One region of the Bacillus paranthracis genome, then DNA from elsewhere that is predicted to be linked to it. Evidence: riboswitches for the same ligand, from Rfam matches in the RefSeq annotation. Region 1 holds a riboswitch; each other region holds the start of a gene.
The links. Region 1 has a riboswitch for S-adenosylmethionine ahead of NLJ82_RS01825 (methionine ABC transporter ATP-binding protein). Riboswitches for the same ligand answer to the same signal wherever they lie in the genome.

Region 1 (4,281 bases):
GTACAAACATGGGTCCTGTTAATGACCAAGCTGCATTTGATAAAGTAATGAGCTATGTTGCAATTGGTAAAGAAGAAGGTAGAATTTTAGCAGGTGGCGAAGGAGACGATTCTAAAGGCTGGTTCATCCAACCAACAATCGTTGCTGACGTTGCAGAAGATGCTCGCTTAATGAAAGAAGAAATCTTCGGACCAGTAGTAGCATTCTGTAAAGCAAAAGACTTTGACCATGCACTTGCAATTGCAAACAATACAGAATACGGTTTAACAGGAGCAGTTATCTCTAACAACCGTGATCATATTGAAAAAGCACGTGAAGACTTCCACGTAGGTAACTTATACTTCAACCGTGGATGTACTGGTGCAATCGTAGGATACCAACCATTCGGTGGCTTTAACATGTCTGGTACAGACTCTAAAGCTGGTGGTCCTGACTACTTAGCGCTTCACATGCAAGCAAAAACTACTTCTGAAACTTTATAAGAAATAGTAGAAGAGATCTTCGCAGTCTGCGAAGATCTCTTTTTTTTGAAAAAATTTTTATATGTGGATTAACATAGTAATCAGTAGAAAAACTAATAAAGTAATAAGGTTTACTTCAGCAAAATGAGGTATATTTATATTTGCTGAATAGATTCTCTTTAAAGATAAGAAAAGTAGGTGAACAAAGTGGGAAAATATCAATTGGATTACAAAGGCCAGGTAGCTGTCGCAAAGTTTCATGAAAAACAGACGCCTGTCAAATTTGATAAAAAGCAGCAAATTGAAAAATTGCGTGCGGAGTATTTGAAAAAGAAACAAAAACAAACAGATAAATAATAGGAGAAACTAGTTAATTTGAATCAAAAAACACTTACCATATATTACTACTTGGTAAGTGGAACTAGCTAAACCCTATTAATACCGGGATAAACATGTAAATAGAAATAAAACAACGAGAAAAGTTGACTTATTAGTCACATTTTTTTGTATTCATTTTAAGGATTTCCTGTATAATACAATTTGAAAGAAAATCTATGGTTTGACAAGAAACACTCTTTTCGGTTTTGCTCACTGAAGAGAGTGTTTTTTTGTAGCTAAAAACTCCTCTGTACTCATTACATTTGCATATACGCCATTTAAACTAGCTAAAATTGTATTATGAATATAAACAGCGGGTATCGTAGCATTCTTAAAAGAAAGATCTTTTGTCGCACAAGCATCATGTATAACAGTACATTGCAAGCCGAAATCAAAGGCAGCCCTTACGGTAGCATCAATACACATATGAGTCATCATCCCGCATATGACGAGGTGCTCAATATTTAAACGTTGTAATTGCTCTAGAAGATCGGTTTCGCGAAAACTATTTGGATAATGTTTGAGTATAACGGTTTCTTCTTTAAGTGGGCGCACGCTTTCATGAATATGTACACCTTCTGTATTGGGTAGGAAAAAAGTAGCGTCCTCTTTTATTGCTACATGTTGGATATGAAAAATAGGTTCGTTTTTCTTTCTAAAGAGCTGTAGTAGCCGACGGGCATATGCGCTTGCTTCGACTGGATTACGTAATTCCATTTTGCCGTGTGGAAAATAATCATTTTGAATATCAATGAGTAAAAGAGCTGTTTTCATATATTTATCTTCCTCCGATTTCATATTCAAATAATGGTATTCAATTAGTAGAGAAGATTATCCTTTTAAAAAATATGCAAGAGGAGAATTTTACATAACTTTAAATATTACTATTTTTTCTTGAATTTTTCATCTGAAAATTTTAATAAAGAAATAATTAATATTTTTCTAAAAAATGTATTGACTCTTATTATTCTGAGTTCTATAATGAGAATTAATTAAACGACAATTAAATCGATACATTCTTATCCAGAGAGGTGGAGGGACTGGCCCTACGATACCTCAGCAACGGGTTTTTTTAATACCGTGCTAACTCCAGCAAGTCTATGAAAGGCTTGGAAGATGAGAAGATGTGAACGAGTACATATAAGTGCTCTCCTTCTTATCTTTATGGTTGATAAGAAGGAGAGCACTTTTTATTTTACCTCGAGAGCTCTGCTTCAAGTTTTTACAGCATATAGGAGGGGGAAAAATGATTTCTTTTAATAATGTAAGTAAAGTATATGAATCAGGTGGGCAATCTGTTCATGCGGTGGAGGATGTAACGTTATCAGTTGAGAAAGGCGAAATTTTTGGCATTATCGGTTTTAGTGGCGCTGGAAAGAGTACATTATTACGCCTAGTAAACATGTTAGAGAGACCAACGGCAGGAACGATTTCAATAGATGATAAAGATATTACATCATTGTCGACGAAAGAATTACGGAAGCTAAGACAAAGAATCGGGATGATTTTTCAAAGCTTTAATTTATTTAATTCAAGAACAGTGTTTGGGAATATTGCTTATCCATTAAAGTTAGCGAAAGTACCAAAGAATGAGATAAAAGAAAGAGTAAATGAATTGCTGAAGTTTGTAGGGTTAGAAGATAAAGCAAACAATTATCCAGAGCAGCTATCAGGCGGACAAAAGCAACGTGTTGGTATTGCTAGAGCACTTGCAACATCACCAGATATTCTTATATGTGATGAGGCAACATCAGCTTTAGATCCAGAAACAACGACAGAAATTCTAAACTTATTAAAGAAAGTAAATCGAGAATATAATTTAACAATTCTTCTTATTACACATGAAATGCATGTTGTGAAAGAAATTTGTCACCGTGTAGCTGTAATGGAGAAAGGAAAAGTTATTGAAGAAGGAAAACTGTTTGATGTTTTCACACAACCAAAAACAAAGACGACTCAAAACTTTGTACGTTCTGTTATTAATGATCATTTACCGGAAAGTGTTTTAGCAAAAATTCAAAATGGTGGTCAGATTTATCGTCTAACATTTACTGGTGAGGAGACAGGACAGCCAGTACTATCATATATCGCAAAAAACTATAATGTCGATGTAAATGTACTGTACGGAAATATTATTGAACTTCAAAATGTGTTATTTGGAAATCTTCTTGTAGAATTGCAAGGTGAACAGAGGGAAATTCAAAAAGCATTACAACATCTAAGACTGCAAGTGCAGCTGAAGGAGGTAGAAGCTCATGCGAGTTGATTGGAGTATATTTTGGCCGCGCATATTAGATGCGACGGGGGATACCCTCTTAATGGTAATTGTAACCCTTATATTCGCTACAATTCTTGGTATACCTCTAGGTTTACTTTTATATGTAACGAGAAAAGGAAACTTTTTAGAAAATAAATGGGTCTTTTCTATTCTTAATATTATCATTAATACAATTCGTCCAATTCCATTCATCATATTCTTAGTAGCTTTAAGCCCGCTAACAAGAAGTGTTATCGGAACGACAATTGGAACGGCGGCAGCAATTTTCCCAATGACGTTAGTTGCATCAATCGGTATTGCTAGAATGGTTGAAACAAATCTTGTTTCTGTTCCGAAAGGGGTAATCGAAGCAGCGCAAGCGATGGGTGCTTCACCAATTAGAATTGTTTTTGAAATCCTTGTACCAGAAGCGTTAGCGCCATTAATTTTAGGTGTTACATTTATGACAGTTGGTTTAATTGAATTTTCTGCGGTTGCGGGGCTTGTCGGTGGCGGCGGTCTTGGTGATTTAGCAATGACATATGGTTATCAACGTTTTGATACATCAGTTATGTTCGTAACGGTCGTTTTACTTATCATTCTTGTACAGTTAGCTCAAAACTTAGGAAACTACTTTGCGAAAGTCTTTTTACGCAGATCATAAAAAGGAAGTGGGGAAAAGGAAATGAAGAAAATTTTAGCATTTGCATTATCAGCAATTGTAGGAATTTCGGCGTTAAGTGGCTGCTCGGATGCAGGAACAAAAGAGAAAACAGTTCGCATTGGTGTAACTGGAACGGATGGAAACGCTTGGGAAATTGTAAAGGAAAAAGCTGAAAAAGAAGGAATTAAAGTTAAACTGGTTGAGTTCTCTGATTACACAACGCCAAATAAAGCGTTAGCTGATGGAGATATTGAATTAAATTCATTCCAGCATATTGCATTCTTAGAGCAATTTAAAAAGGAGCATAAGCTAGATATTACAGCTGTTGGTACAACGCAAATTGCACCAATGGGTTTATACTCTGAAAAACATAAGAAAGCAAATGAAATTCCAGATGGTTCAGAAATTGCGATTCCAAATGATCCAACGAACCAAGCACGTGCATTAAAACTTCTTGATGCAGCTGGGTTATTAAAGCTTAAAAAAGACTTTGGTCTATTTGGAGATCCAAGCGGCATTGC
Region 2 (4,281 bases), 160 kb from region 1:
AAAGACTGTAATCCTTGAACGAGGATAATTAAAATAAAGACAGTTGCATACATTACTTCAGGTTCATAGCGTAAATGTCCGAATCGATATGCTAAATCCCCTAGCCCACCAGCGCCTACAAGACCAGCCATTGCTGTTGCGCCGATTAAGCCAATCGTTGCAATTGTTAATCCAAGTACAAGGGAGGGACGAGCTTCTTTCACCATGACGTGCCAAATAATTTTTATAGTAGAAACGCCCATCGCTTGGTAAGCTTCAATCACACCACGATCGACTTCTAATAATGCGGTCTCCATCAATCTTGCGATATAGGGAGCAGTGAAGACGACAAGCGGTACGATAACACCTTGTACACCAATGGATGTTCCCATTAGAAATTTTGTAAAAGGTAGAATGAAGAATAATAGGATGATAAATGGAAGAGAGCGAATGATATTAATAATTGTATTAAGAATTGGATAAATGATTTTGTTTTCTCGCTGTCCACCAGGTCTCGTTAAAACAAGTGTGACACCAAGTGGCAGTGCAATAAGGATCGAGATGAGTAATGAAATAGATGTCATTTGAAAAGTTTGTATGGTCGCCTCCCATATAACTTTACCCCATTCATCCAAAAAGGACTTGTTTTCCATGGTCTGTTCTACCTCCTTCTACGATGATTCCCTGTTCTTGTAAAAATGATAAAGCACGGTTGATTTCATTTTGTTCCCCTTGCATATGGATGATAAGTTTCCCGTATGCTTCATGTTTTAATTGAGTAATATTACCGGATAAAATATTCGGATATACTTGGAATCGTTTTGTAGCGACAGCTAATGCTGGTTCTCCTGAAGAATTTCCTATAAAAGAAAGAGTTACAATTTCACCAGTAGTTTGAAGTTCTTTTTGTACCTCTTCTGGAATTTTCGCTGCAAATGCGCTATTTACAAATTTCTTCGTTGTTACATGTTGTGGGTTTGTAAAAATATCTTTCACAGTTCCGCTTTCAACTACTGCTCCATGTTCCATAACAGCAACTCGGTCGCATATACGCTGGATGACATTCATTTCATGTGTAATTAATAAAATTGTAATCCCGATTTCCTCATTAATCTTTAATAATAGGTCAAGAATAGAATCAGTTGTTTCTGGATCTAAAGCGCTCGTTGCTTCATCACTTAATAACACTTCCGGTTCATGTGATAGTGCACGCGCGATGGCTACACGTTGTTTCTGGCCACCAGAAAGTTCACTTGGATAGGCGTCTTTTCGATTAAAGAGATCGACAATACGTAAATACTTTTCTACCCTTTTTTCAATTTCTACTTTTGGAATGCCAGCAAGGCGTAAAGGTAGTGCGATATTTTCATAGACGGTAACGGTTTTAAGTAAATTGAACCCTTGAAAAATCATCCCGATTTTTTGTCTCGCTTTTGCTAGTTCTTTTGTAGACAGTGTTGTTAAATCTTGCTCGTTTACAATAATATTTCCTGTTGTTGGTTTTTCTAATAAATTTACACAGCGAATTAATGTACTTTTGCCAGCGCCGCTATATCCAATGATTCCAAATACTTCGCCCTTTTTTACTTGGAGGGAAGTAGACTTAAGAGCTTCCACATTCCCCTTTTTTGTTGTAAATACTTTGGATACATTTTTTAATTCAATCATTATTGTCAGCTCCTACCAAGACGGTAAAACAGAACCATCAAATTTTTTATCGATAAATTCTTTTACTTCTTTAGATTGATAAGCTTTCTTTAATTTATTTACAACAGCATCATCTTTATTTTCAGTACGAACAACGACCCAGTTTACATATGGTGAATCTTTTCCTTCGCGGAAGATAGAATCTTTCGCAGGGCTTAATTTTGCACCTAATGCAAAGTTTGTATTAATGGCAGCTGCTTTCACTTCACTTAGTTGTGTTGGTAATTGAGATGCCTCTAATTCAACGATCTTTAAATTTTTTGGATTTTCAATTACATCTTTTGCAGTCGCTTTTTCTGTCGCTTTTGGATCCACTTTTAAAACCCCTGCTTTTTCAAATAGTTTTAAAGCTCGAAGTTCATTCGTTGGATCATTTGGTACAGCAATTGCATCGCCCTCTTTTAATTCTTTTACATCCTTTAAGCTTTTTGAATATACGCCCATAGGGAATGTTACTGTTGAAAATACTTCAGTTAATTTCATATTACGTTCAGCTTTAAATACGTCTAAATATGATTTTGTTTGATAGCTATTTACATCAAGGCTTTTTTCATCGAGGGATACGTTCGGTGCTACATAATCATTAAATACTTTTATATCAATTTCGAGACCGTCTTTCGCTGCTACTTCTTTTACCTTTTCAAAAATTTGTTCATGTGGCCCTCCTGTTACACCGACAGTAATCTTTTTCTCATCTAACGCTTTTACTTCTTTATCTGAACTCCCGCTACATGCGCTTAATAATAATACAGCCCCACTTACAATGCTTAATAATACTTTCTTCATCTATAATTCCCCCTTAAATATACGTTCCAAAATAAAAAGCACCTCTCAAAAATAAGAGAGGTGCCGAATAGACAAAATAGATTCCTCTCTTATCTTCCAAAACGAGAACTCGTTTTGCAGGAATTAGCACCTTAGCTTATACGTTATAAGCTCGGTTGCCGGGCATCATCGGGCCAGTCCCTCCGCCACTCTTGATAAGAGTATGTGTATGTAGTTTTTTTAATATGGTATTAATAGTAAATCTTACAAAAAGAATTGTCAATGTTATTTTCTGAATATATTTTATTTTAAGGTAATCGAAACGTTCCCCTTTTTATGCCCTTTTTCTACATATATATGAGCTTCAGCAATTTCTTCTAATCGGTAAGTTCTATCAATAACAGGCTTTAAATTTTCTGTTTCAGTTAGTTTTTTTAGTAGAAACATATCTTCTTTACTTACCTTTGCCATCATTCCATTAACAGATACATATATTCCATTAGGTGTTAATACTTGTTTACAAAGGGATTTTTTATATTTTCCAACTGCATCAAATATAACATCATAGTATTCCCCCTGCTTAGTAAAATCTTCTTTCGTATAATCGATTACTTTGTCGGCCCCTAAAGATTGCACGAGTTCAAAATTTGAATGACTACAAACAGCTGTAACGGTTGCGCCGAAATATTTAGCAAGTTGTACGGCAGCTGTTCCTACTGATCCAGATGCGCCATATATTAGTACTTGTTGCCCCCTTTTTATACGGGCCTTTCTTAGGAAGTGTAGTGCCGAAGTTGCGCCAAAGGGAATAACTGCTGCTTCCTCATACGTTACATTGGTAGGTTTTAATGCTACTAATCCACTTTCATGTACACATGTATATTCTGCATAACCACCGACATTAAGCTCTGTTAATGCAAAAATTTGATCTCCTTTTTTAAATTGAGTTACATCTGTTCCTATTTCTTCGATTTCGCCGGATAACTCTACACCGAGTATAGGCTTTCTCGGTTTTCTAAAACCTAATATGATTCGCATAGGAATCCAAAATAAGAGAGGGCTATTAAACCCACGTATTCTACAATCTCCAGTCGTTACACTCGTTGCGTGAATCTTGACTAATACTTCGTTCTTTTTAGGTATAGGTTTCTCTATATTTTGAAGCTGAAGAACGTTAGGTGGTCCATACTGTGTGCAAATGATCGCCTTCATAATGACCTCCTGAAATGAGTTGTCGTTATTTACATCATATTTAAACTCTTCATTAAACATGTCGCTATATAGCGAATATAGATTGAAATTTATATAGATTTCATAGGAAAAGAGATGATATTATTTTGGGAAAGGGGGGCGGAATTATGAAAAAAATTATTTTTATTTCAAGTTTAGTGCTTGCAATCAGTCTAGGGGTAGGATGTAGTAATGAGAAAACAGCAAAGACGGATGAGCCGAAAAAAGAATCCGTTCAAAAAGAAAAGGAATTAACGGCGAAAGATGTTTTCAAGAAAACGAATGAAGCTTTTAAAAATGAAGAACATGTAACGATGACATATGGTGTAGGGGTAAAAGCTGAGGGAACAGAGATGGATATATTAAAGGCTAAGATGCAATTAGAGCCAAAGACAAAGAATTCTCGTTCTGAAATGAATATTTCCGGTACAGATGTTGTAGTGTATACTGTGGATGGTAAAGTTGCTGGTGAGGTAAAAAACCCTAATACAGGAGAAGTTATAACCGTACCAGAGGAGCAATTAAACGCTGGTGGAATGAAAGCGACTCAAGATATTATAGATAAATTAGAAGTACCGGAAGTAGTTTTAGATAAAATGA
Region 3 (4,281 bases), 1.6 Mb from region 1:
ATGCTCAAGACGTACATGCAATGTTTTTAGACCACGAAGTACGAGAGAACAATCTTGCGGGCCTAGAATAGCGCCGAATGAATTTTGTAAAAAGCCAAGTTTTTGAGCGAGATCGGTATCTTTTACAACTGCTAATCCGGCAGTAACATCACTATGACCGGCAATGAATTTTGTGGCACTATGAAGAACGACATCAGCGCCAAGGTCAAGTGGTTTCTGGAATAGTGGTGTCAAAAATGTATTATCAACAAAAGTAAGGGCGCCAATAGATTTTGCAAGTTTAGAAACAGCACGAATATCTGTCACTTTTAAAAGTGGATTGGAAGGTGTTTCTACATAAAAGAGTTTTGTATTTGGCTTAATGTTTTGCTTTATTTCTTCTAAATTGGTCATATCAACAAATGTATGTGAAACACCGTAACGGGAGAGAACTTCAGTTATCATTCGATAAGTTCCTCCGTATACGTCTTCTGAAATGAGTACGTGATCACCTTGTGAAAGGAGGAGGAATGCAGTAGAAATCGCTGCAATTCCTGATGCGAAGGCAAATCCTTTTGTTCCGCCTTCTAATAAAGCAATGATGTCTTCAAGAGCTTCACGAGTTGGATTGCCTGACCTGCTATAGTCATATTTCCCGAACGTATCTACATCAAATTGGTGAAATGTTGATGTGTTATAGATGGGAACGTTAACAGCTCCTGTTTGCGAGTCATGTTTATATTGGTTGTGCAGTAAGAGTGTATCTATAGAATAACTCATATTCTTACACCTTCTTTTACAAGTTTAATGGCTTGCTGTAAGTCTTGAATTAAATCGTTACTATTTTCAATACCAACGGAAAATCGAAGAAGACGATTACATACACCGTTTGCTGTTCTAATTTCTTCAGGAATATCAGCGTGTGTTTGTGTTGCTGGATATGTCATTAAACTTTCAACACCACCGAGACTTTCGGCAAATGTAATTAAGGATAAAGATTGTAAGAATGGATTAATCCATGTTTCATCTTTCAGACGAAACGAGATCATGCCGCCTCTTCCAGGATAAAATACATCTGTTACCCCATCCTCATTATTTAAATAAGCAACAACTGCTTTTGCATTTTCTTCATGTTGTCTCATGCGAAGCGCTAACGTTTTCATACCACGGATTAATAGCCATGAGTCAAATGGACTTAAGACCGCACCAGAGGCATTATGATAATGAGCGATTTCCTCACAAAGTTCCTTTCCTTTTGCAACGACAAGTCCGCTTAGTACATCGTTATGACCACCTAAATATTTCGTTGCACTATGAAGTACGATATCGGCACCTTCTGTTAATGGCTGCTGTATATAAGGTGTGTAGAATGTGTTGTCTACAATAAGAAGTAGTCCGTGTCTTTTCGCTACAGTTGCAACAGCGGCAATATCGGTAACTTGCATTAATGGATTAGTTGGAGTTTCTATGAAAATAGCCTTCGTTTTCGTTGTGATGGCTTGCTCAATTTGTTTAATAGATTGTGTATTTACGTATCTACATCGAACGTTCCACTTTTTTTCGTGCTCAGAAAATAATCGATAAGTGCCACCGTATAAATCTTCAGAAACAATAAGTTCGTCTCCAGAGCGGAATAGGGAAAGGACAAGAAGAACGGCTGCCATCCCTGAACTACAGGCATAACCTTGTTCGCCGCACTCTAAGTCTGCGATTGCCTGTTCTAATAGGCCGCGCGTTGGATTTCCAGTTCGTGAATAATCAAATCCAGTAGATTTACCGATTCCTTCGTGACGATAAGCAGTTGAAAAATAAACAGGTGGATTAACAGTTCCTGTTGTAGTTTCACTCCGGTTTCCGATTTGCGCTAATTTTGTTTCGATAGTTGACATGTGAAAATTCCTCCTTTTTAAATTGAACCATTAGTTGAATATAAAATAAAAAAGCCTTCTAAGAAGAAGGCTTTCGGTTTGAATAGAGTCTTCTTCTCATCTGTCAAATCTTTCACAATTTGCTGGAATTAGCACCTTATTAACAAATGTTAATGGTTGCTGAGGCGTCATAGGGCCAGTCCCTCTACCTCTCTAGATAAGAATGTTCGTATGAAATTTTATTATGTTTTTAACTTTACAACAAAAGATAATTGAATTGCAACTTTATTTTAAATAATTTTTATTTTTCCGCAAGTGTCATTGACTTTTGTATTTGTGCGTGCTAAATTTATAAAAAAATTAACAAACATTGTTAAAAGGGGAACGCATTTCCTTTTAGCTACATAAATAAAATAATAAAGACAAACTCTTATTGAGAGCGGTGGAGGGAAAGGCCCTGTGAAACCCGGCAACCTTCAAACGAAATGTTTGAAACGGTGCTAATACCTGCAAAACGAATGTTTTGCATAATAAGAGGAGGATCGATTATGTCCCCCTCTTCAAAGTGAAGAGGGGGGTTTTTATATTGATAGAAATGAGGGAGATTTGTGAAATTACTAGATTTATTATCAAAAGGAATTGTAATAGGTGATGGTGCGGTTGGGACGTTATTACATTCACATGGTTTGCAAAGTAGTTTTGAAGAATTGAATATATCTGATCCAGATTTAATTATATCGATTCATAAGCAATATGTAGCGGCTGGGGCAGATGTGATTCAAACAAATACGTACGGAGCAAATGAAGCGAAATTACGTATGTATGGATTAGAAAATCAAGTTACTGAAATTAATAGAGCGGCAGTAAAATTGGCGAAAGCATCTGTTACAGACAGAAATGCAATTTTAGGCACAATTGGTGGTATGAAACATATCGGGGCGGTTACGACAACTGATATGGAGCGAGAATTTATGTTACTGGAACAGGCAAGTGCATTATTAGAAGAACAGGTTGATGGACTGCTATTAGAGACTTTTTATGATGAGTTTGAATTACTTCATGCTGTCCAGGTGTTACGAAAAGAAACAAATATTCCAATTGTAGCGCAATTGGCGTTACATGAGGCGGGTACGACTCAAAATGGAAATGATGTAAATGAAATATTAAAACAACTTTTAGATTACGGTGCAAATGTTGTTGGATTGAACTGCCAACTAGGGCCACTTCATATGACGGAAGCTTTTAAAATGATATCGATTCCGAAAAATGGTTACTTGTCAGCATATCCAAATGCAGGTCTCCCAAATTATGTAGAGGGACGATACGTATATGAGGGAAGTCCAGCTTATTTTGAAGCGATGACACCGAAATTTATTGAGCAAGGTATTCGGTTATTGGGCGGTTGTTGTGGCACGACTCCAGAGCATATTGAAAGTATGAAACGTGCTACTCTAAATGTTACGCCTGTAATAGAAAAGGATACGGTTCAAAGACCGAAAGTAGTTCATACACATGAGAAACGTTCAAAAGCTCATGTCACTTTAGCAGAGAAAGCAAAAAAACAAACGACCGTAGTAGTGGAATTAGATCCACCAAAAACGTTAGATACGCAGCGGTTTTTTGAAGGCGCAAGAGCATTGAAAAGAGCTGGAGCAGATGCTATTACTCTAGCAGATAATTCATTAGCATCGCCCCGTATCTCGAATATGGCAATGGGAGCATTATTAACGAAGCATGATATTCCGGTATTGACGCACTTAACATGTAGAGACCATAACGTCATCGGACTACAATCTCATTTACTAGGATTATCAGCGTTAGGCATGGAAGAAGTGTTAGCTTTAACTGGAGATCCAGCGCGCGTTGGTGATTTTCCAGGTGCCACTTCTGTATATGATTTGTCCTCTATCGAGCTCATTAAAATGATTAAAGAAATGAACGATGGGCGTTCCGTTTTAGGGAAATCCATTGGACCGGCAACAAGGTTTTCTGTGGGCGGTGCATTTAACCCGCATGTAAGACATTTAAAAGCAGCGGTTAAGCGAATGGAACGGAAAATAGATGCTGGAGCAGAATATTTCTTAACGCAGCCAATCTATGATATCGCGTTAATTGAAGAAGTGTATGAAGCGACAAAGCATTTAGAACAACCTATTTTTATTGGGATTATGCCATTAATAAGTAAACGGAATGCAGATTTTCTTCATTTTGAGGTGCCAGGTATTACTTTACCTGAAGCAGTAAGAGAGAGAATGGATGGACATGAAACGAAAGAGGCAGCAATTGAGGAAGGGATTCGTATTTCTCAAGAATTAATCGATGCGGCGATGAAATACTTTAACGGCATTTATCTTATTACACCATTTTTAAAATATGAAATTACAGAACATCTTGTTAAATATGTGAGAGAAAAGCAAGAAGTGAAAGAAGGTAT

Region 2: it holds a riboswitch for S-adenosylmethionine, as region 1 does, so the genes downstream of both, NLJ82_RS01045 (MetQ/NlpA family ABC transporter substrate-binding protein) here and NLJ82_RS01825 (methionine ABC transporter ATP-binding protein) in region 1, are expected to answer to the same signal.
Region 3: it holds a riboswitch for S-adenosylmethionine, as region 1 does, so the genes downstream of both, NLJ82_RS20690 (bifunctional homocysteine S-methyltransferase/methylenetetrahydrofolate reductase) here and NLJ82_RS01825 (methionine ABC transporter ATP-binding protein) in region 1, are expected to answer to the same signal.

What each region holds. Positions count from the first base shown of each region.
Region 1 is NZ_CP101135.1:337,590-341,870, forward strand. It holds gene pruA (L-glutamate gamma-semialdehyde dehydrogenase) at 1-482, shown strand, start outside; gene NLJ82_RS01815 (hypothetical protein) at 669-818, shown strand; gene NLJ82_RS01820 (cysteine hydrolase family protein) at 1,050-1,613, opposite strand; SAM riboswitch class I at 1,856-1,962, shown strand; gene NLJ82_RS01825 (methionine ABC transporter ATP-binding protein) at 2,086-3,105, shown strand; gene NLJ82_RS01830 (methionine ABC transporter permease) at 3,095-3,760, shown strand; gene NLJ82_RS01835 (MetQ/NlpA family ABC transporter substrate-binding protein) at 3,782-4,281, shown strand, end outside.
Region 2 is NZ_CP101135.1:179,958-184,238, forward strand. It holds gene NLJ82_RS01035 (methionine ABC transporter permease) at 1-632, opposite strand, end outside; gene NLJ82_RS01040 (methionine ABC transporter ATP-binding protein) at 607-1,647, opposite strand; gene NLJ82_RS01045 (MetQ/NlpA family ABC transporter substrate-binding protein) at 1,660-2,472, opposite strand; SAM riboswitch class I at 2,559-2,673, opposite strand; gene NLJ82_RS01050 (NAD(P)-dependent alcohol dehydrogenase) at 2,755-3,663, opposite strand; gene NLJ82_RS01055 (DUF6612 family protein) at 3,810-4,281, shown strand, end outside.
Region 3 is NZ_CP101135.1:3,996,888-4,001,168, reverse strand. It holds gene metC (cystathionine beta-lyase) at 1-759, opposite strand, end outside; gene metI (cystathionine gamma-synthase/O-acetylhomoserine thiolyase) at 756-1,868, opposite strand; SAM riboswitch class I at 1,962-2,071, opposite strand; SAM riboswitch class I at 2,275-2,384, shown strand; gene NLJ82_RS20690 (bifunctional homocysteine S-methyltransferase/methylenetetrahydrofolate reductase) at 2,456-4,281, shown strand, end outside.